One region of the Staphylococcus saprophyticus subsp. saprophyticus ATCC 15305 genome, then DNA from elsewhere that is predicted to be linked to it. Evidence: riboswitches for the same ligand, from Rfam matches in the RefSeq annotation. Region 1 holds a riboswitch; each other region holds the start of a gene.
What was found. Region 1 has a riboswitch for thiamine pyrophosphate ahead of tenA (thiaminase II). Riboswitches for the same ligand answer to the same signal wherever they lie in the genome.
Positions count from the first base shown of each region.

Region 1 (5,958 bases):
GGTGTTTTAATTACAGAAGCGCTTGCTCAAACAGGTGCAGTAGCGATTTTAAATAGTGAAGAAAATAAAGGGAAACTTGCATTTTTTGCTGGAATTGATAAATGTCGCTTCAAAAAACAAGTTACTCCTGGAGATACTTTAAAATTAGAAGTTGAAATAACAAAAATGCGTGGGCCAATCGGTAAAGGTAACGCAAAAGCTACCGTCGATGGTGAAGTAGCATGTAGTTGTGAATTAACGTTTGCAATTCAAGCAAAGTAAATAAAAGACCTCAAGCTCAGTTGTAAATACAACGGTTTGAGGTCTTTTTATAGTAATTATTTTTCTATTTTTTCATCTTTTAATCTTGGTTTAGATTGCATCATACGATTGAAAGATTTTTTAAGTTCGTCTCCTGTTAAACCTTCATCAATAAGTTGTTCTAATAAACTTTCTGCATATACTTGTCTTAATGTATAAATATGACATTCAAAAACGATGGAGATTGTACTTTCCAGTTTTTTTATGTTTTTAATCGTCGCATCAAAAAGAGCCGGATCATTTGCTGGACGTGTAATCACTACGCGTATATCTAATAAAGTTTCATCATCCATATATTGTTTCATTGTTTCATAATGATAATCTGAAATAACAATTTCTAATAACCAACCAGTTCCACTATTTTCTTTATTGATAATAACGCCATCTTCTATTTCATATTCTGTAACGCCACCACTATCTGATACGATTTGAAATCGAACAGCTTTAAATGATTTCATCGTCCTCACATCCAATTAATAAATTTAACTTCTACAATTATTCGAATTATACAATCATTATAACGTAATTTTAAAAGAGAAAGGTAAAATTTGTAGAATTTAGTATTAAAACATCTTTTGAATTCTGTGTTATTGTACTTTGACGGTATTGTGTAAAATTCATAGAATATAGTTATAAAGGAGGTGACATATGATTAATAACATTGTTATCGTAGGGCGACTAACTAAGGACCCTAAAATATATGATAAGGAGGAGAAAAAATTAGCTACATTTTGTGTAGCTGTATCAAGGAACTATAAAGATAAGAATCAAACCCCGGTATGTGATTATTTATTTTGTAAAGCATTTGGAAAAATGGCAACAAACATTGAGAAATATACGAAGCAAGGCTCACTTGTAGGTATAACAGGCCAAATGCAATCACATAAATATGAAAAAGAAGGTCAGACGCATTTTGTATCAGAAATACTTATTGAATCAATTAAATTCATGTCTCCACAAAACAAAGATAAAAATGATTTACTTTTTGAACCATTCCCGCTAGAGCATTCCCAAAATGCATTTAAAGACATTAACGTACAAAATAATGATATATATGAAATTGTATAAACCACCCACCCTAAATCTACCCCTAATCTAATCATCCACTTTAATATACATTTAAATCCTACTATCAATTATACTTCTATTGGCTATCCCTCTTAAAATATCCCTATAAGAGGGATAGCTTATTTAATATAGAATCAGCAATCAAATCGCTAATAAGTAATTTAAATAAAACTGAATAATCTGATATATTACAATCATATTACGTGAAATTTTACTTTTCATAGCCTTTAAAAACTATCACAGAAGTTTTTAAAGGGATAAAAAATTATATTCAAAGATAAATTAAATGTAATTTCATTGTAAAAAAAGCCGATTTTTTTTATTTCACTGTAACCTACAACGATTTTTTGAATGTTATAGTTGTATTTGCAAATTAATCATAAATAAAAATAAACTTAATTACCTTATAGGAGGACTTTTTTACAATGAAAAAAACAGTAGTAGCATCAACATTAGCAGTTGGACTTGGCGTAACAGGATTCGCAGCAGGAAATTCAGCAGACGCTTCAGAACAAGGCGTTGACAAAGCACAATTAGCACAACAAGCTCAAAGTAATCCAGAATCATTAAATGAAGCGCCAGTACAAGACGGTGCTTATAATATAAACTTTAATTACAATAATACTGATTATAGCTTCCAATCAGACGGTCAATATTGGACTTGGAGCTATGGACAAGGTTCAACTAATGCACCAGCACAAGAAACTGCTGAGCAACCACAACAAGTTGAACAACCACAACAAACTGAGCAAGCTTCAACTGAACAACCAGCAGAAGAAGCTGCACCACAAACTGAAGAAACACAACAACCACAACAAGAAGCAACTACACAAACTACTTCAAGCTCAAATGAATCAACTTCAAATGAATCTAGTTCAAGTGAAGCTTCAGAAGGTTCATCAGTAAATGTTAACTCTCATTTACAAGCAATCGCGCAACGTGAATCAGGCGGCGACCTTAAAGCTGTTAACCCATCATCAGGTGCAGCAGGAAAATATCAATTCTTACAAAGCACATGGGATTCAGTAGCACCATCTGAATATCAAGGTGTATCACCAACAGAAGCACCTGAAGCAGTACAAGACGCAGCAGCTGTTAAACTTTACAACACAGCAGGCGCTTCACAATGGGTTACTGCATAAAAAATTAAGTGTAGTAATGAACTTAAGATAAATATTTAAAGCTGAGACATATATGTCTCAGCTTTTTTTATAGTCAGTTATTTTGCAAATTTGTCAGTATTTTGTTATCTTTTAATTAAATAAAATATAAAAACGCTACTAGGGGAGCCAGTTGGCTGAGATGATTAAATTCAGACCCTTACAACCTGATTTGGTTAATACCAACGTAGGAAAGTAGTTTAATCTAAAGTTGGGGTATAAATCCTCGCTATTAATTAACTACGTTTCTGTCGGGAATGTAGTTTTTTTATTTATAGGAGGATTTTTGTGTTATTTTCAGAACAGTTAAAAAAAGAAGCTAAACCAATTATTAATCAAATCTACCACGATCCATTTATACAAGGTATGTTACATGGGAATTTACCGACTGAAGCAACCAAATTCTATTTAAGAGCAGATGCTTCTTATTTAAATGAATTTGCGAATATATACGCACTGTTAATTCCAAAAATGGGGAACTTAAATGATGTTCGATTTTTGGTTGAACAAATTCAATTTATAGTAGATGGTGAAGTGGAAGCACATGAAATTTTAGCGGATTATGTCCAAGAAAGTTATAATGAAATCGTACAAGAGAAAGTTTGGCCACCGAGTGGCGATCATTATATTAAACATATGTATTTCAATGCGTATGCTAAAGAAAATGCTGCTTATACGATTGCTGCAATGGCACCTTGTCCTTATGTTTATCAATTCATTGCTCAAGAAGCATTAAGGGATAAAGAATTAAATAAAGATTCTATTTTAGCTAAATGGTTTGAATTTTATAGTACTGAAATGGATGAATTAGTTATTGTATTTGATAATTTAATGGATAAATTGACGAAGCATTGTAGTGAAAAAGAAAAAAATGAGATAAAACAATGCTTTTTACAAAGTACAGTACATGAAAGAAACTTTTTTAATATGTCATTTAATGAAGAATCATGGTCATATGGAGGTATGAAAAATGAATAAACCCAATATTGCATTGACAATTGCTGGTACTGATCCAACAGGAGGTGCTGGTGTAATGGCAGATTTGAAATCTTTTCATGCTTGTGGCGTATATGGTATGGTGGCTGTTACAAGCATTGTTGCGCAAAACACTAAAGGTGTACAACATATTCACAATCTTGAGCCACAGTGGTTATCTGAACAACTGGCAAGTGTGTTTGATGACGAATTACCACATGCCATTAAAACTGGTATGATTGCTTCAAAGGAAATGATGCAATTAATTCAAGAATACTTAGTGAAATATCCTGAGATACCATATGTTATTGATCCAGTTATGTTAGCTAAAAGTGGTGATTCATTGATGGATGATGACGCGAAAGCAGATTTACAAAATATATTGTTACCCTATGCAACAGTAGCGACTCCAAACTTACCAGAAGCTGAAGAAATCACTGGATTAAAGATTGATAATGAGGCAGCGATATATAAAGCAGGCAACATATTTATTAATGAAATTGGGAGTAAGGGTGTTGTTATTAAAGGCGGACATGCTGAAGATTTAGAAACTGCTAAAGATTATTTATTTACTAAAGATGAGGTCTATACGTTTGAAGAACCTCGTTATGATACGCAGCATACCCATGGTACAGGTTGTACTTTTTCAGCAGTAATTACAGCTGAACTGGCAAAAGGTAGAACGATTTATGACGCAGTGAAAAAAGCTAAAAAATTTATTTCATTAAGCATTAAATATACGCCAGAAATTGGTCAAGGTAGAGGACCTGTAAATCACTTTGCATATATGAAAAAGGTAGGTCTAGATGATGAATAGTTTAAATAATTTAAGAACGAATAATCCACTCGTTATTTGTTACACAAACGATGTCGTAAAGAACTTTACGGCAAACGGACTTTTAAGTTTGGGTGCAAGCCCAGCAATGAGTCAAGCACCTGAAGAAGCGATAGATATGTTAACACCTGCTAATGCACTGCTCATTAATATTGGTACTTTAACTAAAGATAGAGAGCAGGACATTTTAGAAATTGCTAAAACAGCTAATGAAGTAGGCACGCCAATTGTATTTGATCCAGTTGCTGTCGGTGCATCCCAATATCGCAAGGATTTTTGTAAAACTTTTTTAAATACTGTAGATGTAGTAGTTATAAAAGGGAATGCATCTGAAATTTTAGCGTTGATAAATAATGATGCTAAGATGAAAGGAACGGACAGTGATGATAATTTAAATGCGATAGAAATTGCCAAAGAAGCGCATAAACGATTAAATAGTGCGATAATCATCACTGGCAAAGAGGATGTTGTGATTCAAGACAATCAAATATATCAACTGAATAATGGATCGGCTTTGTTGGCCAAAGTAACGGGTGCAGGCTGTTTATTAGGTGCTGTCATAGCTAGTTTTTTACCGACAGATGAAACAACTTCAATCAGCCAGTTAGTTGAAGCCACTTCAATTTATAATATCGCTGCGGAAAAGGCAGAGCAACTTGCGGAAGACAAAGGTCCTGGTACATTTATGACGTTATTATTAGATGCACTATATCAAGTGACTTATGATGATTATTCAAATCAAAGTGATATACAAGAGGTGCAGTAATGTTTGATAAAAATAATTTGAAACTGTATTTTATTTGTGGCACGCAAGATATTGAAAGTAAGACAACTATTATAGATGTTGTGACTGAAGCACTTGAATCTGGAATAACCATGTTCCAATTTAGAGAAAAAGGTAACGGTGCATTAATTGGAGATGAAAAAGAGGACTTAGCACGGAAATTATTAGCTTTGTGTCATGATTATGCAGTACCATTTATCGTTAATGATGATGTTGCCTTAGCCAATAAGATTGGTGCGGATGGGATTCATGTTGGTCAGGATGATATGGATGTTAAAGTATTTGCTGAACAATTTAAAGGAAAAATTATTGGTTTAAGCATTAGTAATATAGATGAATATAAAACATCTAATTTAGCACATGTGGACTATATTGGCGTTGGGCCAATGTACGCAACGACATCTAAAGATGATGCAAATTTACCAGTAGGGCCAGAAATGATAACGAAATTAAGAGCGCATGTTAATCATTTTCCAATCGTAGCAATCGGTGGTATAAATGTTGAAAATACGAGGGAAGTTATGCAAGCTGGTGCAGACGGTATATCCATTATTTCAGCTATTACAAAGAGTGAAAATATTTCAAATACAATTAGTCAATTCTTACAAAATGTTGAATAAAGTATAAATATTTCTTTTTTTGTTTTCTACTTCCCTTTGAGTATGATAAAATAAATTCTATGTGAATATATCATTAGAGGTGGAAAAATGAAAAAGAAAGCACTACTACCTTTATTATTAGGTGTAATGGTCTTTTTAGCAGGCTGTGACTATTCTAAACCTGAAAATAGAGACGGTTTCTTCTATAATACGTTTTATGTGCCAATGGATAATGTA
Region 1 covers NC_007350.1:813,956-819,913, forward strand. Annotated here, with positions in the region: gene fabZ (3-hydroxyacyl-ACP dehydratase FabZ) at 1-261, shown strand, start outside; gene SSP_RS03885 (YwpF-like family protein) at 318-758, opposite strand; gene SSP_RS03890 (single-stranded DNA-binding protein) at 949-1,368, shown strand; gene SSP_RS03895 (transglycosylase family protein) at 1,794-2,510, shown strand; TPP riboswitch at 2,641-2,739, shown strand; gene tenA (thiaminase II) at 2,817-3,506, shown strand; gene thiD (bifunctional hydroxymethylpyrimidine kinase/phosphomethylpyrimidine kinase) at 3,499-4,320, shown strand; gene thiM (hydroxyethylthiazole kinase) at 4,313-5,104, shown strand; gene thiE (thiamine phosphate synthase) at 5,104-5,742, shown strand; gene yidC (membrane protein insertase YidC) at 5,830-5,958, shown strand, end outside.

Region 2 (5,958 bases), 960 kb from region 1:
TAAGGGTATGATAGAACGTACAAATAAAGAAATTGCTCAGCCAATTGCACAAGCAATGGCGAAAGAGGGCTATTCATTTTTTGGTGTGCTATATATAGGCGCAATTATAACAAAAGATGGTCCTAAGGTGATTGAGTTTAATGCAAGGTTTGGAGATCCAGAAGCGCAAGTGTTGTTGACTCGAATGGAAAGTGATTTGATGCAACACATTTTAGATTTAGAGGCGAAGCAACCGATTCAATTTAAGTGGAAAAAAGATGCGGTTGTAGGGGTTATGCTTGCGTCTAAAGGCTATCCAGGTACTTATAATAAAGGTGAGGTCGTTTCAGGGTTTACATTAGATGGAAGATACTTTGTAAGTGGTTTAAATAAAGTTGATCAACATTACGTAACTTCAGGAGGTCGTGTTATTCTCGCTTTAGGCGAAGGTAGCGACATTAGTGAAGCTAAAGCTAATGCTTATGAAGCGGTTGACCAAATTCAAAGTAATGCATTATTTTATCGTTCTGACATCAGTGACAAAGCGATAAAACAAAAATAGCAAAAAAGCGATGGAACAAACTGGTTTAGGTTTTGTTCCATCGCTTTTATTTTTTTGGATAAAAATGATTTCGAAAAGTTAGTTGAACTTTTTTAATAAATACTTGTTATACGGACATCGTCGATTCCAGTTATTGGGAAATATAGTGATAAGTAATAGGCACTTATTAATATGAGTCCCATAACTATAATTAACAGAATATCTTTATACGAGAAAGGTGCAGGATAATAATATGTTCGAGGCCCATCTTTGAAGCCTTTTTTTTCCATTGCTACTGAAAGCTGATGTGCCTTCCTGATGTTTTGACTTAATAACGGAATGATGAGGTGCTTGACTCTTTTTATACCTCGATAATTTTGGGCACTTATTAATTGATAACGTATTTTTAATGATTTTCTTAATTGTAAAAAAGACATAAACATTAATGGCACCATGCGTATTGCCGCCATAAAGGCATATGCTACTTTGGGTTTTACTTTTAAATGTTGCATTAAACTATAAAATACAAGAACGATTTGTGAAGTAAAAGCAATTAAGATTCCAAAAAATGAAACCGTTGTTGTACGCATCGCTAAATGTAAGCCACGATACAAACTTTCAGTTGTTATTTGTATAAACCCAAATTTGAATAGTAAGTGCGTCCCATCACCATAAAAAATCATGAATAATGCGGACACTAAACTGAAAAGTATCGTAAAAGTGATAAATACTAAGGTAATTTTAAATTGCAAGCCATTGAATATTAATAATAGAGCAAGCATTAAGCACGTAATATAAAACATATAATCGAATTGATGAACAAATATGACAAAGAAGAATAATATAACAGCAATCCCTAATTTAGTAATGATATTTACATCATCGATAAAGGAATGGTGTTTTTTCCACATATCAAACATACGTATCACCTGTCTTTTCTATTAAATGGTGATGTTCGAGATGTAGTCTTCGAGTTGGGTAACGTGCAATAATTTCTGGGTCATGTGTAACCATGATAATGGTTTGTCCTTGTTTAATTCTCTGTTGAAACAGCTTAATTAGGTTAAATGTATTGTGACTATCAAGTCCAAATGTAGGTTCGTCAAGTAAAATTAAATCAGAAGAAGCACTTAAAGCAATGGCAACACTTAAGCGTCGTTTTTGTCCCATAGATAATTCATAAGGGTGTTGTATTTGTACTGATGTTAAGTTAAGCGTTTTTAATAATGATTCAGTTTGCTGTTTAGCTTCATCCGTTGAATTAAATTTGTTTTTGTTTTGTATATGAATTTCGTCGTATACAGAATTTGTTATAAATTGTAATTCGGGATTTTGATACACAAGATACATAGATTTTGCTGCAGATTTAATTTTAGTGTAAATATGATGATTGATGTACATCTGACCTTCATATTTAATTAATTGCATCATTGATTCGAGCAGTGAAGTTTTACCTGAACCATTGGACCCGGTAATGGATATCCATTCTCCCGCATTGACATTTAACTTAGGAATGTTAATGAGTTGCTGCTTTCCACGTTTAATAACTGCATCTTGAATTTGGAAATTAAAATGAGATGAATCAGAATCTGAAAAATTTAGTGCTTTTGGTGCAGAATGCCAAGCTTTTGGATGCCAAACACCATATTCAGTTAATAGCGCTTCATAATAATTTAAAATTTGAGAAGGTGGGGCATCTGCAATGATGGCACCATCATAATTCATTAAAACGACACGATCGACATGTTGCCATATATGTTCGACTTTGTGTTCTACTATAAGTACAGTTTGGTCTCGCCACAATGATTGAATTTTTTGCCATAAATCAGCAGTTGACTCTACATCTAACATCGCGGTAGGTTCATCTAAAAATAGTGTCGTTGCTTGTTGTAAAATTGTCTCAGCAATCGCAAGTTTTTGTTTCATACCGCCACTTAATTCATTAATATATTGATTTTTGTCCACGTTTAATCCAACTGTCATTAGTGCTTCCTCAATACGATGATCCATTTCTTCCCGAGGAACTTGTTGATTTTCTAGTACAAATGCAAGTTCTTCATAAACTTTAGGCATACAAAATTGAGTATCTGGATCTTGGAATATGACACCACTTGAAGGATCGACTTCTAATGCATCATATTTTAACGGCAAATCTATCAAGTTTGGCACAATGCCACTAAGTACGTTTAATAAAGTACTTTTACCTGAACCAGAAGGACCTAATAATAATACCTTTTCTTTATCTTTTATTTGAATAGACAAATTGTCGAATATTTTTTTTTGACCATTTGGATATTTCAAGCGTAAATTTTTAGTAGCTATCAACATTATTACTCCTTATAGATTGTCATAATCACTCTGGGTTGCTGGTCTGAATAATTTTGTTACACCAGTTTGGTCAAGTGCTTTAACAATATAATAAGATAAGAGACCGGCAACGATAATACCGCTAATTAATCTAAATATGATGTATAAAGCAAGATTCCAACCCGCGACTTCTCCTAGATAACCATAGGCAAAATCTAAAGGTAGTGTTGCAACTGAAGCTAAAAATCCTGCTAGCATCGCAACCATTGCTGAACGTGATTTATATCGAAAAATAGCAAATATAATTTCGCAAGCTAAACCTTGTAATAATGCATAGACCATCGTTGCAATATCAAAACGACCCATTACAATTGTTTCACCAGCACCTGCAGCAAATTCTGCAAGCACAGCAATACCGGCTTTTGGAATTATGAGATAAGCTACGACTGCTGCCATAAACCAGGCACCATAAGTGAGTTCTTCAAAATGAAGTCCAGTTACCTGTACAGCTTTATAGACAAAATTCCAAATATTATAAATAATAGCGAAAACAACTGCGATAAGCACAGTTACAAGTATTTCGGATAGTTTTAAACCTTTTGACATCATTGTTCCTCCTAATATAAAAAACGCACAACCTTCTAGAAAGTTGCGCGTTTTTATATAGGCATACGGATACCAAAGTTACTCAGTGATATCGCAATACACTTTCCTACGCTAGTTTAATCTAGATCAGGTTCAAAGGGTTTGAGGGTATACCTCATCTCAGTCACAAAACACCCCTAGTGCGAATGATTTATTTAAATTTAATTATAATGTATGACTTTTCGTCGTTTATGTCAAGGTTATGCTAGAAATTGTTGGTTAATAGAGTGATTATTTTAAGGACAAACGTTGTTATTTAAGTTTATTACATGTAATCATGTTATAAAACCCTTAAAAATAGGAATGGACACAAACCTCATTTCGATAAGATTTGATGTCGCACTCCCATATCGGATTTACATTTATATTGAATTACTATTAATACCAAGTATCTATACTAGTCTAAAGTATCTTGAATATTTTGTTTAGTTTCTTCAGTGTTATCTTTTGCAGATTCTTTTTCTTCTTTTAATTTATCCTCTGCTTTTTTAGCTTTTTCAGCTGCTTCTTTATTTAATTCTTCTTTACTCATAATTAAAGCACTCCTTCATAGTTATGATTATCTATATTTAGTATATACCACAATTGAATAAAATATAAACACTTCAATATAATTACAATAGTTTGATATGAGATTAATGTTAATTAATGGATAATGTAAATAATGCATCGATAATGTACTTAATAAGTTAAATTTATAAAATTGTTTAAACATGAATTGTAAGTGGGAATTTGACTATAAGTCATTTTATATCATACTATGGACTTATTTATTAGATAATTAAAGACAAGAACTAAATGTTCATATATAATAACTTTTGAGGTGAATGGTATGTCTTTTTTGAAGAAACACGCTGAGATATTATATAGTTATGTTATAGGCATCGTTTCGCTTTTCACAGGTCTTATCATTTTAATTAATTTACCATTAATTAATAAATTAAATGGTAAAGGTAAAATTGATTTGCACATTCATAATGTATGGGATTTTATAAATGCATTTTTTAGTGAAATAATTAGAGTAATGAGTAATTACATAGGTAATTTCCCGATAATTAGTGCCATCATTATTGCTTTATTTGGTATTGGTGTCATTATGATTGGCTTTACTTTATATAGAACGACAAGATATGACTATGATATTTCAGTATTCTTTTTAGTTATTGGTATTCTTTTTTTCATCATAACACTGATATTGATGACTCAAGTTTATAGCTTTTTTGCTATTATTTTCGTAATACCATTTGCAATTCATATTGGTTATATCGTTTATAAGGACGAGTTAAATACAGAACATAGAAAATATCATTATTTATGGATTATTTTCAGTTATGGGATAAGTTACTTAATAACGCAAATTGTTTTATACGGAAGAATTGAAAGCGATGAAATCATTCCTATTGATATTTTGAGTGTTAACACATTCTTTATTATCATGTGGTTACTTGGACAAATGTCTATTTGGAACTTCTTATTTTTAAGAAGATCACTTCCTTTAACAAAACAAGAACTTGGGGAAGAAGAACCAGAATTATCAAGAACTAACAAAGGATCAGTAACAAATCAAACGAAAGAAACATGGAAGACACTACAAGATAAAACAACAGAATTTACACGTAAAACGCGCAGAAGTGTTGATATTCAAAAAGCTAGAGATAAAAAAGATAAATTTATTGCTAAATGGAAAGAAATTATCGATATTCAAGAGGATGATATTCCAAATTGGATGAAAAAACCTAAATGGATTAAACCTGCATATGTAGAGTTGTTCTGTGGAGCCATCTTATTATTCTTTACTTTAATTGAATTTAACAATAGGAATTCACTTTTTGTTTCAGGTAATTGGGAAATTTCCCAAACACAATATGTGATAGAATGGATTACGCTATTCTTTTTAATGATTATTATCATTATTTATATATTGACAACATTAACGAATTTCTTAAAAGATAGGTTCTATTATCTGCAAATGTTTATGGTCAGTTTATTATTCTTCAAATTACTGACTGAGTTTATGAACATTATGGTTCACGGATTATTATTATCCATCTTTATCACACCAATTTTAATCATTATGCTATTGGCTATATTTGTAGCATTTGTTATGAAGTTACGTGAACCAACTAAATATTAATTACTTTAATAGAAACAAGGAAGAAGTCTGGGACATGGCATTGTCTCAGGCTTTTTTTATTTGAAAGTAAAGGTAAAACACAACTTCTAAATAGAATTTCTTTCACATTTTATGTGGATTAGTCGCACTTATTCATGAGCATCGGCTGATGTCATTCACTATATTTGATAAGGTGAGGCGACCCAATCTTTATTGAAAAATTAAATTTCTATAAAAATACTTATGAAGTTTCAGATATAATATTTTGGTGAATTGTAGATAATTGATGTTACGATGTTAATGAGATGATAAAATGAATAAGCAAATAATAAATATAAATAAAAGTAGAAAGGCTGACATAAATTTATGAAAA
Region 2 covers NC_007350.1:1,778,345-1,784,302, reverse strand. Annotated here, with positions in the region: gene purD (phosphoribosylamine--glycine ligase) at 1-541, shown strand, start outside; gene SSP_RS08625 (energy-coupling factor transporter transmembrane component T family protein) at 634-1,440, opposite strand; gene SSP_RS08620 (ABC transporter ATP-binding protein) at 1,433-2,845, opposite strand; gene SSP_RS08615 (ECF transporter S component) at 2,858-3,433, opposite strand; TPP riboswitch at 3,520-3,621, opposite strand; gene graF (glycopeptide resistance-associated protein GraF) at 3,870-4,004, opposite strand; gene auxA (lipoteichoic acid stability factor AuxA) at 4,305-5,606, shown strand; gene SSP_RS08605 (class I SAM-dependent rRNA methyltransferase) at 5,952-5,958, shown strand, end outside.
Region 2: another riboswitch for thiamine pyrophosphate. It lies ahead of SSP_RS08615 (ECF transporter S component); the one in region 1 lies ahead of tenA (thiaminase II).

Region 3 (5,958 bases), 780 kb from region 1:
CCACAAATAAACACTACATGTTCTGATTGGCTTAGTTCATTTGCTATCGCTTGTGTAAATGGTTTGCCTTGCGGACACATTAAAATCACTCTTGTGTCATCTGTTTTTTCAATACTTTCCATTGCATTAAAAATGGGTTCAGGCTTTAATACCATGCCTTGACCACCACCAAAAGGATAATCATCCACTTGATTATGTTTATTTTCTGCAAAATGTCTAAAATCAACTGTATTGACTGTTAACATATTTTTATCTTGTGCACGCTTTAAAATGGATTGGTTTAAAACACCATTAAACATTTCTGGAAATAAAGTTAGAAAATCAATCTTCATTAATCCAACAATCCTTCCATTGGTGTAATTTGAATACGTCTACCCTCTACATCAATATCCTTAACAACATCAGCGATATATGGAATCAAGTACTCTTTGTCACCTTTAACTACCCACACGTCATTTGCGCCTGTTTCGAAAATTTCTGTAACGCGTCCAATTGGTGTATCATCGTCATCAAATACAGTGCAACCAATGATATCTGAATAATAAAATTCATGTTCACCGAGTTCTATTTCTTCATGATCTCGTTCTTGCATAATGGTTTCACCTTTTAAATATTCAATATCATTAATATTATTAATGCCTTCAAATGTCAACATATGAAGACCTTTATGCATACGATAAGAAGCAATTGTGAATTCTAATGGCTCTTTATTTTTACGTTCAATAATTACAAGCTCCCCAGGCTGAAAGCGTGTTTCTGTAAAATCTGAATTTGATTTTACTTTTATTTCTCCTTTAATACCATGTGTATTAACAATTTTACCTATCTCTACCTTCATATACGTGCCTCCACTATTATTTATCTATTAAAATTGATTATGTATGCTATGATTTGTCTTATTATTATAACATGTGAAGTTATACGCAGTGACACAAATACAATATTCATGTAATGACATTTTTAAAATATCAACTTGCTTATATTATTATCGATAATGTCTATAAAAAAAGAGTACCCTTCAAGGTACCCTTACAAATCATATATTTGTTTATTTGTCGAAATCCTATTTTTGATCGTCAAATTTCTTCAAGATGCCTTCTCTTGATAAGATATTATGAACTGTATCAGTTGGTTTCGCACCATTTTTTAACCATTTAAGTGCTAATTCTTCGTCGATTTTAACTTCAGCTGCATTCACATTGTTTGGGTTGTAAGTACCGATTTGTTCGATATTACGACCGTCACGTGGTGCACGAGCATCAGCTGCTACGATACGATAGAATGGATTTCTTTTTGAACCTAAACGTGTTAAACGTAATTTAACTGCCATTTATATTCGCTCCTTTTGTTTTCATAGTTTTTATTTTCTACAAGAAATAATAATAACAGTAATTCAATAATTTGTAAAGAGTTTCTTCTTTACCAATTTCATTATTACGCAAAATTCTTTTTCTACTTTAATTCTTGGGAAGTCACATCTCCTTAATCACCCTTAACTTGACATAATTCACTAAAAAATATACATTTAACTTAAATTACATAACAAATGCACTAGGGGTGTTTCTAACTGAGATGAGTCTGACTCAAACCCTTTGAACCTGATCTAGTTTAAACTAGCGGAGGAAAGTGTGAAGTCTAGCATATTTCAATATTTTGAAGTACTTTGATACATATGTCGATATTCATTATACACAACCTTCTTTCAGGAGCGTTGTGTATTTTTTTATAGAAAATAAGGAGTGTATAAAATGAAAAAAACTGTAATTGTAACTGGTAGCAGTCGAGGATTAGGTGCGACAATCGTGAACACATTAGCGCAACAAGGACATAACGTTGTCATAAACTATCACAACAGCAGACAAGCTGCACAACAACTTGTAGATGAAATTGGAACTCATCAATCAATCGCTATCCAAGCAGATGTTACAAAACGCAATGAAATAGACGCGTTAGTTGAGAAAGCTACGCAATATTTTGGTCACATAGATGCTATAGTCAATAATGCACTTGTTGGCTTTAAATTTGACCCTGTTCAACAACAAGCATTTGTTGACCTTACATGGGAGGATTATCAACAACAAATTGATGGTACATTGAAAGCTGCTTTTAATTTGTGTCAAAGTGTTATACCTCAATTCATCGAAAGACAAAATGGCCATATCATTTCAATTGGTACAAATTTATTTCAAAATCCTGTCGTCCCTTATCATGAATATACAACAGCTAAAGCTGGTTTGATTGGTTTTTCACGCAATTTAGCTGCAGAATTAGGTCAATATGGTATCACATCTAATGTCGTTTCTGGCGGCTTATTAAAGACAACGGATGCAAGTGCAAGTACCACTACTGAAGTATTCGATTTAATTGCTCAAACCACTCCAATAAAAAAGGTAACCGCACCACAAGATGTTGCTAATATGGTTGCATATCTCGTATCAGATGAAGCAAATGGCATCACAGGTCAAAATTTTACAGTCGACGGTGGCTTAACAATGAACTAATAAGGAGGACTGAGTCATTCAATGACACAATCACAACATTTAAGCATTGGTGTACTTATCTATGCTTGTGGCCATCACCAGGCTGCATGGCGTATGCCACATTCAAGCATTGAGCGTATTGGTGATATTACTTATTATCAATCATTAGCAAGAACTGCAGAACAAGGCTTATTTGATGCCATATTTTTTGCTGACAATCAATCTTTTCCAGCTAGTTCGAAAAGTGATATGCCTGCATTTTGGTTTGATCCCCTCGTTAATTTAGCAGCAATATCGCAAGTTACACAACATGTGGGCCTAGTTGCTACGATATCTAGTACATTCTCCAATCCATTCACAGCTGCTAGACAACTACTCAGTCTAGACCATATGAGTCAAGGTCGTGCTGGTTGGAATTTAGTAACGTCAATGACTGATATGGAAGCTGCTAATCATAGTATGGACCATTTACCTGAACACGAGGAACGCTATAAAAAAGCAGATGAATTTGCACAAGTGATGAATCGTTTACTCGAATCATGGTCATTGGATGACTTTTTACACGATAAAGAAGATAATAAGTTAATCAATCCATCAGCAATCAACGCTATTAATCATGAAGGAGAACATTTCAATGTCCGTGGACCTTTAACAACCCCAAGTAGCCCTCAAGGGAAACCCATTGCAATGCAAGCGGGCGCCTCCGATCCTGGTATCGCATTAGCAACTAAATATGCTGATGCAGTTTATGCTGTTGCTTGGAATTTCAATCAAGCTAGCGCTTTCAAGAACAAATTAAATCAAAAATTGATACAAGAAGGTAAGCCTAAAGATAGTTTGAAAGTATTTCCTGGATTAGTTGCATATGTCGGACAAACTTATGAAGAAGCTTATGCAAAAAAACAAAAACTCGATGAATCTTTAGAAGTTGATACCGCTTTAAATCAATTAGCCTTTTTTATTCGTCAAAATTGCCATAGCTGGGATTTGGATGAACCGGTACCACCATTACCACCTGTCGAATCTTTTAAAGGACCTAAAGGACGCTATCAAACTGTGCTAGAAATCATTAAAGATAAAAATCCAACATTACGTGAGTTATTAGGTTATTTAAGTGCTGGAGGTGGGCATTTAACACTCATCGGAACACCAAAGGATATTGTAGATGAAATGGAACGCTGGTTTGACGCGGGTGTTGCGGATGGTTTTAACTTAATGCCTCCAGAATTTCCAAATAGTTTAGAAGATTTTGTCGATGATGTTGTGCCTGAATTACAAAAACGTGGATTGTATCGTACTGAATACGAAGGTACAACATTTAGAGAAAATATTGGAATTTAATAGTGATTCAACATCGTACGCTTTCTATTAGTTTATAGATTGGATGTAGCACAAAAAAAGTAGTAATCCACGACTCTGCTGTGGATTACTACTTTTTAATTATTACTCAATTTAAGAAACACATTTTAAAACGGTAAATTCATACCATTCATCATATTTTCCATCTGTTTACGTTTTCCTTTTTTACCTTTGCCGCCACCGGAAAATTGTTTCATCATTTTCTTCATATCATTGAATTGTTTCATCAATCTGTTAACTTCTTGAACTGAACGTCCTGAGCCTTTAGCGATACGTTTTTTTCGAGATACATTTAAAGTATCTGGATCGTTACGTTCACTTGGTGTCATGGATTGTATAATTGCTTTAATATGATCGATTTGCTTTTCATTCATATTAAGTTTATCGATACCTTTCATCTTGTTCATACCCGGTATCATTTTCATAATATCATCTAAAGGACCAAGATTTTTCACTTGATCAAGTTGTTCTAAAAAGTCATCTAAAGTGAAGGAAGACGTGCGCATTTTCTTTTCTAAATCTTTTGCTTTGTCTTCATCTACATCTTGTTGTGCTTTTTCTATTAGACTTAGTACGTCACCCATACCGAGAATGCGAGATGCCATACGTTCAGGGTGGAATGGTTCTAAACCGTCTAATTTTTCACTCATACCAACAAATTTAATTGGTTTTTGAGTTACGGATCTAATGGATAACGCAGCACCACCGCGCGTATCACCATCGAGTTTAGTTAGCGTTACACCAGATACCTCTAATTGTTCATCAAAGGATTGTGCAACATTAACTGCATCTTGACCTGTCATTGCATCCACGACAAGCATGATTTCATCAGGTTTTGTGATTTCTTTAACATCACTTAACTCTTGCATTAAAGCTTCATCAACGTGTAAACGACCTGCTGTATCAATAATAACAAAGTCTAAATGTTCTTCTTTAGCATGCTTAATTGCATTTTCTACAATTTGCTGCGGTTTGACTTGGTCACCTTCGCTATAAACTGGTATATCAATCTGTTTACCAACTGTTTGCAATTGATCTATTGCAGCCGGACGATAAATATCAGCAGCTACCAGCATAGGTTTTTTATTGTATTTTTTACGCATTAATAATGCGAGTTTACCTGCAGTTGTTGTTTTTCCGGCACCTTGTAAACCAACCATCATCACAACAGTAGGTGGTTTATTTGCCATCGTAATTGTTGAATTTTCCCCACCCATTAATTGGGTAAGTTCTTCTTGAACAATTTTAATCACTTGTTGTCCAGGTGTTAATGATTTCATAACATCTGAACCTAAAGCTCTATCTGATACAGTTTTGACAAAATCCTTTACAACTTTAAAGTTAACATCGGCTTCTAATAATGCGAGTCTAACTTCACGCATCATTAGCTTAATGTCTGCTTCTGTCACTTTACCTTTACCACGGATTTTTTGCATCGTTCCTTGTAAACGATCGGATAATCCTTCAAATGCCATATCAAATACCCTCCTTTTTGTTCTCTAATTAATCTAAATCTTCAAGTGCTTGAATATATTTTTTTATTTGTTCTGGATCATTAATATGTTGTTTTATTTGTTCATATAAGTTCTGTCTTTGTTCAAAATTTCGATATAATCCCAATTTTTCCTCATAATCTTCCACTAAATCGCCAGTTCTTCTTATGTTATCATACACTGCTTGGCGACTCACATCAAATGTATTAGCTATCTCACTCAATGAATAGTCTTGCAGGTAAAATAATTCTAAATAATTTCTTTGCTTCTTAGTGAGCAAGGCTTGATAAAAATCAAACAAGTAATTCATACGAATTGTTTTTATTAAATCATTTTGACTCATCAGATTGACCTTCAATTTCGTTCGATTGTTCATCAGTTACATCATCGACTTCTTCTACATTTTGCTCTATCATATCAGCAAACAGACCATATACATAACTTTCAGGATTGAATGGTTGCAAGTCATCTAATTTTTCACCTAAGCCAACATATTTAACTGGTATGTGCAATTCATTACGTATCGCTAATACAATACCACCTTTAGCAGTTCCATCTAGTTTAGTTAACACAATCCCTGTTACATTAGTCACTTCTTTAAACGATTTAGCTTGTGATAAGGCATT
Region 3 covers NC_007350.1:1,591,010-1,596,967, forward strand. Annotated here, with positions in the region: gene trmD (tRNA (guanosine(37)-N1)-methyltransferase TrmD) at 1-332, opposite strand, end outside; gene rimM (ribosome maturation factor RimM) at 332-838, opposite strand; gene rpsP (30S ribosomal protein S16) at 1,064-1,330, opposite strand; TPP riboswitch at 1,544-1,642, shown strand; gene SSP_RS07750 (3-oxoacyl-ACP reductase) at 1,749-2,501, shown strand; gene SSP_RS07755 (LLM class flavin-dependent oxidoreductase) at 2,523-3,821, shown strand; gene ffh (signal recognition particle protein) at 3,947-5,314, opposite strand; gene SSP_RS07765 (putative DNA-binding protein) at 5,343-5,675, opposite strand; gene ftsY (signal recognition particle-docking protein FtsY) at 5,662-5,958, opposite strand, start outside.
Region 3: another riboswitch for thiamine pyrophosphate. It lies ahead of SSP_RS07750 (3-oxoacyl-ACP reductase); the one in region 1 lies ahead of tenA (thiaminase II).

Region 4 (5,958 bases), on a different replicon from region 1:
TATTTTGCTTGTTACAAGATTCATTAATTAAATATCTTATTTTAAAATGATCCATACCATCTATAACAATATCCGGATGATATGTCGATAATAGATTTTCAATATTTAAATTTGTTATTTCACGATCAATTGCTATTACTTGTACGTTACTATTTATTTGATTCAACTTATGCTTTAATGCTTCAACTTTAGGTAACATCTTTTCTGCATCCAACTCATCATATAACGCTTGTCTATGTAAATTGGATAATTCAACAATATCCATATCTATTACAGTAAGTGAGCCTACCCCCATCCTTACTAACATTTCTGCGCTGTGACTACCAAGTGCACCTGCACCCATAATCATGACGTGAGTTTTTTGAAGTTGGCTTTGACCGTACTCACCAAACTGATGATATCTTACTTGTCGATTGTAGCGCTCTATCATAAGAACCCAATTCCTTCAGTTGGACTCGATGCTTGTGCTGTATACTTCACAGGTATTCTTCCTGCTTCATAACTCAATCTTCCGGCACTAATCCCTTTATTCATTGCTTCTGCCATTTTCACAGGATCCGCTGCACTTGATATTGCCGTATTAAGTAAAATACCATCAGCACCTAATTCCATTGCATGACAAGCATCCTTAGGTGAGCCAATACCTGCATCTACGATTACTGGTACATTGACACGTTCAATAATATAGCGCAAATTTAATGGATTATTGATTCCTCTCCCTGTACCAATAGGAGAGGCAAGTGGCATAATTGCATGAACGCCTAACTCTTCTAAGCGTTTCGCTAAGACAACATCATTAGATATATATGGACAGACCGTGTAACCTTTTTCCAGTAACACTTTGCATGCTTCATATGTTTCTAATGGGTCTGGCAGTAATGTTTCGTCATCACCAATGACTTCTACCTTAATCATGTCACAAACACCTGCATGATTAGCAATTTCTGCTATACGAACTGCTTCTTTAGCTGTCTTAGCTCCAGCTGTATTTGGAAATGTGATGAATTTCGATAAATCAACTTTTGCTAATGGATTTGGTAAATCTTTGTCATATAAATTCATGCGTCTCACTGCAAAAGTTAATACTTCTGTTTCTGCTGCTGCAATAGCCTGAGTTTGTATCTCTTCATTATCAAATTTTCCTGTACCTAATAATAATCTTGAATTTAATGTAAAGTTGCCTATTTTAAACATATTAACCGCCTCCTACAAATTCTAATAATTCTAAGTTATCTTCATCATTGACTATGCGAGATGTAAATTGTTCTCGCTTAATTAATGTTTCATTATGCTCTACAATAATACGTGTTTCATCCAGTCCCAATGATTGAATTATTTCTTGTATATTAATTGGTTGTTCAAAGTTAAATACGTCACCATTAATCTTACATTTCATTTCGTTCACCTCTCCTAATCTGAAAATCATACAATTGTTTCGGCCTATGCCCACTGATAATCCATTGACTCATCAACTCACCTATTAAAGGCGAAAGTAAAATTCCATTGCGATAATGGCCAGCAATGACAAATAAGTCTTTATCCACTTCATCCATAATAGGCTGTTCGTTTTGACAATAAGGCCGTATACCTGACCATTGGTTTATGATTTTTCCATTTTTCAAATCTGGTATATAGTGCAAAGCTTGTGATTTAAGCCATGATTTACCAGAATTAGACACCCCAACTGAATAATCATTAAAGTAACTTGTTGCACCGATTAAATATCTATTTTTTAATTTTGGAATGACGTAACAACCATTAGTCAGAAACATGGTAATATTCAAGTTTAAATCAGGTTGTTCTACCAATAGCGCTTCTCCTTTTACCCCAATAACCGTTTCACAAGGTAAATATTGCTGTAAAAGTTTTCCTGTCCAAGCGCCTCCTGTGACAATTAACTTTTCAGTATAATAAGCTCCATTTCGTGTCTCCACACGGTACCCATCTTTTATGGATTCAATATGGGTTACAGTTGTTTGGTATATTCTATCTATATGTCTATTTGATAATGACTTCAACAACCCTTTAGTATAGCGGTTTGCATTGATTTGATTATCTTCAGGCATATAAATACCATTTGTATGTTTTGAAGTTATAGCACCGTTGGACATGTGTTGAACATCAGTAGGACTAAGACGTTCTACAGATGCAAAATGTTGTCTTAAAAATTGATATTGCTGTTCAATCTTTTTATTATCATAATGGTTCGTAGCCAATTTTATTAATCCACTATTTAAATACTCAATATCCACGCCAACCTCTTCCAACAAACTATCTCTTAGAGGTTTGAACATCTTTTGAGAAGTTGTTGCCAAACTAAACAAAGCACTATTTTTGGTGAATTCATTTTGCGCGCCTAACATCCCACCTGCTTTATAAGATGCATGCTTACCTGCTTCATCTCTATCTATCACAGCTATATTCGCAAAAGACTGACTTAACCCACGTGCGATTGACATGCCCATGACTCCCGATCCAATAATAATGACATCATACATGTCCATCCCACACTTCCTTCATGTTTATAAGTTTTTCTTTCGAATATTGATTAAAAACAGAAATACCGGCTATTCCTGAAAATCCATTAGGTAAAGAAGATAAAGTATGTTGATTAATACCTCCAATTGCAATAATCGGAATATCAATTTGTAGCGCTTCTTCAACCTCCGACTTTGCTCTAGGTGTTTGTTGAGGTTTAGATGACGTCTCGAATACGTGTCCAAATAATACAAAATCTAGCCCTAAATATTTAGCGTTAGCAATAGCATCTTTATGGTGCGTAGACATACTTATTTGCATATCGGGATAACTAGCTTGTACCTCCTCAATATAAGGATCACTTTCCCTAAAATGAATTGCCGACAAGTCACATTGTATGATTACATTGATATCACTATGAACAATAATCTTATCCTTAGGAAACTCATTTTTTAGTAATCCGTGAACCCACTGAATGACTTCTTCAGTATTCATTGGCACTCTTATTAATAAGTAATCGATAACGCCTTCGATTTCACAGTAATGCTTAATATGTGATTTAGACAAATCTTGATATGGTGTAATAGCAATAAACAATATTTTCACCCCAAATAAAAAAACGTTACTTTTCCTGGTGGAAAAATAACGTTGTATGATTACATTTATCATAGAAAACGCCACTTTCCTACGCCAGTGCGAACTGGATCAGGTTCTAGGAATCCCTCAGTTATTACTTCGGTCTCAGCCTTTATCAAAGGCACTTCCAGTGGTTTCTATCTATTAAATTTTCGTTTCATAATGTTTTAGTGATTACTTACAATCTAACTTATAATCATTTACTTTTCAAGTCTCACTTCAACTTTGACAACATGTATCCTAAAGTCAGCTGGCTTAATCGTGCATAATCACGCTTATAGAGACAACTCTAACAACCGTGCTGTTATCGGTCGTGTCTGACGATAGACTTCTTGATATATTTCAAAGTATTTAACATAGCGTTCATGATGCACTTCATTCGGCAGAAAAGTTCTATCATAGACGATAAATTGATCAACTACATCTTCTAGGCTTTCATACCAACTCAAACCGACAATAGCTAGCATTGCCGCCCCCATACAAGGCCCTTCTTCATATTTCAATTTACTGACTTTTGCATTAAATATATCTGCTTGCAATTGTAACCAAAAATCATTTCTTGCACCGCCACCGATTGATGTAATGTGCGTTATGTCCTTCCCTTGTTCACGTAAATGTACCAAAGTTTCATATAATGAATAAGTAATACCTTCAATTACTGATCTCGCTATGTCTGCATTTGTATGTAAAGTGCTTAGCCCGATAAAGCTACCTCTAATTTGCGAATCACCATGTGGTGTACGTTCACCTGATAGGTATGGGGCAAATAACAACCCTTCACTACCAATTGTAGAGTTACTTGCTAAGCTTAAAATTTGGTTAAAAGTTAAACCGGGAAACACATGTTTTTTTAACCAATTCAAACTATCTCCAGCAGCAAGCGTTACGCCCATTACATATGATTTATCTTCTACAACATGATTGAAATAGTGCAAATTATGACGATACGTCTTTCCTTCACCTGATTCACAAGTTAATAACGTACCAGAAGTACCAATACTGCATAATGTATCGTTGGATTTGATAACACCTGCACCAAGTGCACCACATGCATTATCGCCACCACCAGCAAAAACAGCTACCTCCCCTGTTAATCCTAATGATTTAGCTAGGCTGCTTTCTACATATCCAATAAAATCTCCAGATGATACAAGTGAGGGATAAATGTCGTGAATGCGAAATTGTGAGCCGGTTGTCTTTGACCAACTTTTTTGTTTTGGGTCCAATAATAATGTGCTCGAAGCATCTGAATATTCCATATTTATTTTACCAGTTAGCTTAAACCTCACGTAATCTTTAGGTAATAGGAACGTTGCTATCTTGTTCCAATTATTAGGTTCATTATCTTTTATCCAAAGCAATTTCGTTAATGTAAAACCTTCTAATACTGGGTTTGATAATATATAATCGCCAAATTGTTGTTCGATTGTTGTGCATTGATGGGTTGAACGAGTATCATTCCATAAAATTGCATTTCGAAGGGGTTTATTAGTACTATCTAATACCACTAAACTATGCATTTGACCAGATAACGATAAGCCTCTAATATAAATGTCGCTTAACGCGCTAGCACTTAATATTTGTCTAATACATGACTTGGTTGCCTCAAACCATTCGTCTGGTTGTTGCTCATTGCACCCAGATTGAAGTTGTATTATATCAAGTCCTTCACTAACTTTAGCTAGAACTTCTCCTTCTTTACTTACGGCTATAACTTTAACTGAACTTGTACCTATATCTATGCCTAACACTGCTTCATTCAATATCATCGATTCCTTTCTTTTGCTTTCTCTAATAAATTCGTTCTCGTTAAACCATAAGGGGAACTCATTACAGAAAATATATAACCTTCAGAAATACGTGCTAAAATAGCGGTTCTGTTGCAAAGTTGAATTTATAGTATAATTTTAACAAAAAGGAGTCTTCTGTATGAACTATTTCAGATATAAACAATTTAACAAGGATGTTATCACTGTAGCCGTTGGCTACTATCTAAGATATGCATTGAGTTATCGTGATATATCTGAAATATTAAGTGAACGTGGTGTAAACGTTCATCATTCAACGGTCTACCGTTGGGTTCAAGAATATGCCCCAATTTTGTATCAAATTTGGAAGAAAAAGCATAAAAAAGCTTATTACAAATGGCGTATTGATGAGACGTACATCAAAATAAAAGGAAAATGGAGCTATTTATATCGTGCCATTGATGCAGAGGGACATACATTAGATATTTGGTTGCGTAAGCAACGAGATAATCATTCAGCATATGCGTTTATCAAACGTCTCATTAAACAATTTGGTAAACCTCAAAAGGTAATTACAGATCAGGCACCTTCAACGAAGGTAGCAATGGCTAAAGTAATTAAAGCTTTTAAACTTAAACCTGGCTGTCATTGTACATCGAAATACCTGAATAACCTCATTGAGCAAGATCACCGTCATATTAAAGTAAGAAAGACAAGGTATCAAAGTATCAATACAGCAAAGAATACTTTAAAAGGTATTGAATGTATTTACGCTCTATATAAAAAGAACCGCAGGTCTCTTCAGATTTACGGATTTTCGCCATGCCACGAAATTAGCATCATGCTAGCAAGTTAAGCGAACACTGACATGATAAATTAGTGGTTAGCTATATTTTTTACTTTGCAACAGAACCAAAAATTTGATAGATATATTCGGTTGGATCAATTTCTTTTAAGTAATCTAAATCCCCATTTTTTAATTTCTTTTTAGCCTGTTTAAATAATCCTGAATAAACTAATACCTGTTTACCTTTAAGTGATTTATAGAATACATCAAATACTTTTTGATTTATTAAATAATCACTATCTTTACCAG
Region 4 covers NC_007351.1:28,186-34,143, forward strand. Annotated here, with positions in the region: gene SSP_RS12425 (ThiF family adenylyltransferase) at 1-427, opposite strand, end outside; gene SSP_RS12430 (thiazole synthase) at 427-1,194, opposite strand; gene thiS (sulfur carrier protein ThiS) at 1,196-1,396, opposite strand; gene SSP_RS12440 (NAD(P)/FAD-dependent oxidoreductase) at 1,386-2,498, opposite strand; gene SSP_RS12445 (thiamine phosphate synthase) at 2,491-3,084, opposite strand; TPP riboswitch at 3,144-3,253, opposite strand; gene xylB (xylulokinase) at 3,390-4,877, opposite strand; gene SSP_RS12455 (IS6-like element IS257 family transposase) at 5,044-5,718, shown strand; gene SSP_RS12460 (protein rep) at 5,759-5,958, opposite strand, start outside.
Region 4: another riboswitch for thiamine pyrophosphate. It lies ahead of SSP_RS12445 (thiamine phosphate synthase); the one in region 1 lies ahead of tenA (thiaminase II).